Linked DNA regions of Endozoicomonas gorgoniicola. The protein of the gene in region 1 interacts with the protein of each later gene in a pairwise test. Links are inferred from orthologs where the notes say so. Each region holds a gene or a part of one and is shown on either strand. Other genes may lie near its edges. The genes, in order: zipA and ftsZ.

What was found.
Region 2: the proteins of zipA (region 1) and ftsZ interact in binary tests that used the Escherichia coli proteins (3 or more experiments, as listed by UniProt). The link is inferred for Endozoicomonas gorgoniicola from one-to-one orthologs.

The regions. Positions count from the first base shown.
Region 1 is NZ_JAPFCC010000001.1:3,547,899-3,551,114, forward strand. Bases 167-3,056 are described here. They hold zipA (cell division protein ZipA), read right to left. Parts: upstream 2,177-3,056; coding sequence 1,157-2,176; downstream 167-1,156. Other genes in these bases: ligA (NAD-dependent DNA ligase LigA), read right to left, coding at 167-1,089; smc (chromosome segregation protein SMC), read right to left, coding at 2,351-3,056. Outside these bases: more of ligA, read right to left, coding at 1-166; more of smc, read right to left, coding at 3,057-3,216. UniProt on the Escherichia coli protein: Essential cell division protein that stabilizes the FtsZ protofilaments by cross-linking them and that serves as a cytoplasmic membrane anchor for the Z ring.
Region 2 is NZ_JAPFCC010000001.1:2,886,844-2,890,024, forward strand. Bases 187-3,041 are described here. They hold ftsZ (cell division protein FtsZ), read right to left. Parts: upstream 2,299-3,041; coding sequence 1,075-2,298; downstream 187-1,074. Other genes in these bases: lpxC (UDP-3-O-acyl-N-acetylglucosamine deacetylase), read right to left, coding at 187-975; ftsA (cell division protein FtsA), read right to left, coding at 2,364-3,041. Also shown: more of lpxC, read right to left, coding at 61-186; more of ftsA, read right to left, coding at 3,042-3,181. UniProt on the Escherichia coli protein: Essential cell division protein that forms a contractile ring structure (Z ring) at the future cell division site. The regulation of the ring assembly controls the timing and the location of cell division.

The DNA.
Region 1 (3,216 bases):
ATTACTGACCGTAACGCCCCCCACAAACACAGGCTCCAGTCTGGCGACAGGCGTTACCGCACCAGTTCGCCCCACCTGAAACTCAACGTCTTTCAGCAGGGTCATCTCTTCCTGCGCTGGAAACTTGCGGGCAATCGCCCAGCGTGGTGCGCGAGCCACAAAACCCAGCTGTTCCTGCAAAGCCAGGTCATTTACCTTGTAGACAATGCCGTCTATTTCATAAGGTAAACTCTGTCGTTTTTCTGCCAGCTGTCCGTAGTAATCTTCACAGGCTTTAATACCGGTGACGACCTGCATTTCAGGGTTAATGCGCAGCCCCCACTGACTGAACTGTTCCAGAATGTCAGCGTGTTTATCAGGCAGGCTACCCCCTTCGACAATACCGGCACTGTAACAGTACATATCCAGAGGACGACGTGCCGTCACTCTGGAATCCAGCTGCCGCAAACTGCCCGCAGCCGCATTACGGGGATTGACAAAGACCTTTTCTTCTCTGGCACGGGCGCGGGCATTCATCGTTTCAAAACCGGCTTTGGGCATGAAGATTTCACCGCGCACTTCCAGCCGTTCAGGCCAGCCTTTCCCCATGAGTTTAAGCGGTATGGATGAAATAGTCCGAACATTCTGGGTGATATCTTCCCCGGTGGTACCGTCACCACGGGTAGCACCACGAACCAGAATGCCATTCTCGTACAGCAAACTGACGGCAATACCATCCAGCTTGGGTTCACAGGCGTATTCGATATCAGCCGTAGCGGTCAGACGCTCTTTTACACGACGGTTAAAATCCTGCAGGTCGGCTTCATCGAAGGCATTATCCAGCGACAGCATCGGCAGTTCATGACGAACCTGACCAAACTCTTTCAGGGGGGCAGCACCGACACGCTGAGTAGGAGAATCTCCGGTGATCAATTCCGGATTGTCGGTTTCCAGTTGTTTCAGGCGTTGCAGTAACTGGTCGTAAGCGGCGTCACTGATCTGTGGATCATCCAGCACGTAATAACGATGGTTGTGGTGGTTAATCTGCTGACGCAGGTCCTGAATTTCCTGCTCAACATCTTCCTGAGAGAATAGATTTAGGTCAGTCATGGTCCGGGAGAGTATTAAAGCCCCGTCTTTTAAATAACATTTAACAACGACGGGGCTGACAAGAGAATTAGTGAGAAAGCTTGATCGCCAGCTGCTTACGTTCGTAATCACGAATGCGCTGGCGACAATGCTCCAGTGTCTGCTGGGTCATTACACTCATATTCTCATCCTTGAGTTCACCGCCAAGATCCAGTGCCAGCTGCTTTGCAGTTTCTTCCATCTGGGCAAAGGCTTTCTGCGGTGCTTCCGGTCCGGGCAGGCACAGAAACAGGCTGAGAATCGTCGTTTCTGTCGCTTCCATCTGTTCGATATCAAACGTACCCGGTTTTACACCGTTGGCAAGGCTGAACTGTATCTGTCCACTGCCGTCTTTGCTGCTGTAGCGATGGAAAATCGACCGATCACCAAAGCGCATGCCAGCCGTCAGTACACTTTGCAGCAGGCGGGTACCATCAAACAGCTCATTGTTTTTAGCCAGCACGTTAATGACGATCACTTCTTCAATAGCAGGGCGGTCAGACAGCTTTTCCTTGTCCTTTTCCACCTTCCTGACAGGTCGTTGCTTAGCCCTTGTCTCTGGAGCAGCAGGCTCAGCCATCGCTGCTACGGAGTCTGCACCATCCCGGATTTTATGCTGTAAAGGCTTAATCTCATCCATCGGTTGTGGCTGGTCATCGACAGAAGGTGCAGCAGGCTGTTCAAACCCGGTCTCCACGTTTCCTGCACGACCACTGGCTAACGGCTCGGACAGATCCAGCCCTGGTTCAATGGCTGAGCCAAAGTCCATGCTGTCAAAATCCGGTTCGATACGGTCAAAACGATTTGACCGATCTTCCCTGCGTACACGTTTTGGTGCATCAGACTCAACCGCCTCAGTTTCTGGCAGTTCATCCTGCGCACTGGTGGGACGCGCGCCGCCATTGGGCAGCTCACTGGAAAATGACTCGTCGTAGCCTTTTACTTCTTCAATTCCAAACGTCAACTCAGAGGCTCGTTTACGAGCCAGACGCATACGGCGGTATCCATCAATAATTACTCCAATAATGACGATAACTCCGATTACTATCAGCCACTCTCGTAAACTCATGTCCATGCCATCCGTCTTACCGCACTTTCCGGTTGCTCAGTGCTTACTACCTGACTCCCGAACCGGAAAAATAAGGTGTATTTCATTCAATGGTACATCAAAAATACATGAATCGGACTACCTTGAAAGCAATACACGACCATGTTGTTATACTACATTACTGCTACACCGCTACTACATTGCAGCCATAGCAGCTGCTTCTTCAATATCCACAGACACCGGCCGGGAAACTCCAGGCTCCTGCATGGTAACCCCCACCAGCTGATTAGCCGCCTGCATTGCAATCTTGTTGTGGGTGATGTAGATGAACTGTACCTTGTCACTCATCTCCGACACCATTTTTGCATAGCGGCCAACGTTAGCGTCATCCAGTGGCGCATCCACCTCGTCCAGCATACAGAACGGCGATGGATTCAACTGGAAGATGGCAAAAACCAGCGCAATGGCAGTCAGTGCCTTTTCCCCGCCGGATAACAGGTGGATAGTACTGTTCTTTTTACCGGGCGGCTGTGCCATGATCGCCACACCGGTATCCAGCAGATCTTCGCCCGTCAGTTCCAGATAAGCCCGGCCTCCGCCGAACACTCTGGGAAACAGATCCTGCAGACCTGAATTTACCTTATCAAAGGTATTCTTGAAACGTTGCCGGGTTTCCCGGTCAATCTTCCTGATTGCATTCTCTAACGTTTCCAGCGCAGATTCCAGATCTTCGTTCTGGGCGTCCAGATAGTTTTTGCGTTCAGACTGGGTTTCATACTCTTCAATCGCTGCCAGATTGATCGCCCCAAGTCGTTCAATCCGAGCCTGCAGACGTTCCAGTTCATACTCCCAGCCCTGCTCTGAAGCCTCTTCCGGCATATTAGCCAGCACCGTTTGCAGGTCAAACTGATCTTCTTTTAACTGTTCAGCCAGTGTCGTCCGGCGTACCTGCATGCCCTGCCAGTCCATACGCAGTTTTTCCAGACGGGAACGGGCAGTCTGTGCTTTCTGCTCAGCGGCCTGACGCTCTTTCTCATATTGTTGCAGATGCTGTTCAACCT
Region 2 (3,181 bases), 660 kb from region 1 along the record:
AGCCGCTTTAAAAGCGGCCTTTTTTCTTCAGCAGTCCATACCCTGAAGTCCGGATACCGTTTAAGCGGTAACCGCTACAGGTTTGAGGTAAGAAATTGGTGATACTTCCGCATCTTCGAAAGTCACCACTTCCCACGCTTCCTGGTTTTCCAGCAGGTGACGAACCAGCTTGTTGTTCAGTTCATGGCCGGACTTAACGCCAACAAACTGACCAATCAGGCTATTGCCCAGCAGATACAGGTCACCAATGGCATCCAGCATCTTGTGCTTTACAAACTCGTCGTGATAACGCAGGCCATCCTCATTCAGGATACGGTAGTCATCAACCACCACTACATTATCAACACTGCCGCCCAGAGCCAGGTTCTGGGAGCGAAGGTACTCTACATCCCGCATAAAGCCGAATGTACGAGCCCGGCTGACTTCCTTGACAAAGGAAGTGCTGGAGAAGTCAATCGCAGCAGTCTGCGAACGACTCTTGAATACCGGATGATCAAAATCGATGGTAAAACTTACCTTAAAGCCTGCATAAGGTTTGAAGGTAGCCGTTTTATCGCCATCAGAAACGGCGACTTCCTTTTTGATCCGGATAAACTTTTTCGGTGCTTCCTGTTCCCGGATTCCCGCAGACTGAACCAGGAAAACGAAAGGACCGGCACTGCCATCCATAATAGGCACTTCGTGGGCGCTGACTTCAACATAGGCATTATCAATGCCCAGTCCTGCCAGAGCGGACAGAAGATGCTCGACGGTATCTACGCGAATACCATCTTTCTGCAGAGATGTGCACAGCGTAGTCTGCCCCACATTCCCGGCACGTGCGGGTATCTCTACAACTGGGTCGAGATCCGTACGACAAAAGATGATACCTGTATCAACGGGAGCTGGCTTCAGGGTCAAATAGACCTTTTCGCCAGAATGTAACCCTACTCCCGTGGCACGAATAATGTTTTTCAGGGTACGCTGTCTGATCATGATTACGCAATTCCGCGACCTGTAAGGTCCCTGTTATTTGAATGTAACGACTTATTGTAACAAAAGTTACATTTGACACAAGTCGTAACTTACACTCAATTAATCAGCCTGCCGACGCAAAAACGCCGGAATATCCAGATAATCTACATTGTCAGTCGATGTTGTCTGACGTTTTGGTGGCTCTGGCTCTGCATCGGCGGTTACCGTTGCAGGCCTGCCAGCCTCTTCCGCATCTTTGGTACGATTGCGGATGCTCGGTGGAATATCCAGGGTTTTAAGATCCAGTGATCCATCGTTGCGGGTTGTGCGCGGACGAGAACCGTCAACCACCTTCAGGGCAGGGTCTGTTTCAGACTCTTCACTACCCAGGCCGGTTGCCACCACAGTCACTCGCAACTCATCGCTCATTTCAGTATCGATAACGGCTCCGACAACAATCGTGGCGTTCTCAGAAGCGAACTCGGCCACCGTTTCGTTCACTTCGGTGTACTCGTTAAGCCCCATGTCCATACCACCGGTGATATTAACCAGTACGCCACGAGCGCCACGAAGGTTAACATTTTCCAGCAGCGGGCTGCGAATGGCACGTTCAGCGGCTTCAACTGCACGATTGCTACCCGTAGCAGAACCCGTACCCATCATTGCCATACCCATTTCCGACATCACAGTACGTACGTCTGCAAAGTCGACATTGATCAGACCGTCACGGGTAATCAGTTCCGAAATACCTTGCACTGCACCCAGAAGCACATCATTTGCAGCACCAAAGGCGTTGAGCAGGCTGACATCCTTACCCAGTACAGGCAGAAGGTTCTGATTAGGAATACAGATGAGAGAGTCTACATTTTCCTGCAGTTCTTTCAGACCTTCTTCAGCCACTGACATACGACGACGACCTTCAAAGGAGAAAGGTTTGGTCACCACCGCAACTGTCAATGCACCCATTTCACGAGCAATCTGTGCCACAATTGGCGCAGCACCCGTGCCTGTACCACCGCCCATACCAGCAGTGATGAACACCATATCGGCACCCTGCAACAGATCGCTGATACGATCACGATCTTCCATGGCCGCTTCACGACCAATCTGTGGGTTGGCACCGGCACCCAGACCACGAGTAATGCCAGCACCCAGCTGCAGGTGTGTATGCGCCTGCATATGTTGTTTCTTAAGAGCCTGCGCGTCAGTGTTGGCGCAGACAAACTCTACACCTTCCAGCTGACTGTTCAGCATATGGCAGACAGCATTGCCGCCACCGCCGCCGACACCGATAACTTTAATGACCGCTTCCTGCGGCACGTTATCTTCCAACATTTCAAACATGTGGCCCTCTCCTTATTCTCTCACCTTAAACAGGATATTTTCTAAAAATTGGCAGTGGCGTTCAATCAGAAGTTACCCTGAAACCACTGTTTTAACCGATTGAACACACCGTCCTCCTGCTTGCTGTATACTGCTTCCTTACGTCCATCCTGCTGGACTTTAAGACCGTAATGCAAAAGCCCGACACCTGTCGAATATATTGGATTACATACGACATCGGCCAAACCCCGCACCGCTTGCGGCATTCCCAGTCTTACCGGCATATGGAATATTTCTTCTGCCAGCTCGACAACGCCTTCCATCTTCGACGTTCCACCCGTCAGGACAATACCTGCGGGGATCAGTTCTTCAAAACCACTGCGACGAAGCTCCTGCTGGATTAACGTAAACAACTCCTCATAACGAGGCTCTACGACTTCTGCCAGTGATTGTCTGGAAAGCTCCCGAGCCGGGCGGTCGCCCACGCTGGGAACCTTGATCATGTCGTCTGCACCAGCCAGCTGAGTCAGTGCACAGGCGTATTTAATCTTCAATTCTTCCGCATGCTGGGTCGGTGTGCGCAATGCCATGGCAATGTCATTGGTCACCTGATCCCCGGCAATAGGAATAACAGCAGTATGGCGAATAGCACCATCTGTAAAAATGGCGATATCGGTAGTACCACCACCAATATCCACCATGCAGACACCCAGCTCTTTCTCATCCTCAGACAGGACAGAATAACTCGATGCCAGCTGTTCCAGAATGACGTCGTCGACTTCCAGCCCACAACGTCGTATACAGTTTTCAATGTTCTGGGCGGCATTCACCGCACAGGTGACCAGATGCACCCTTGATTCCAGGCGAACGCCAGACATCCCAAGCGGCTCTTTGACGCCATCCT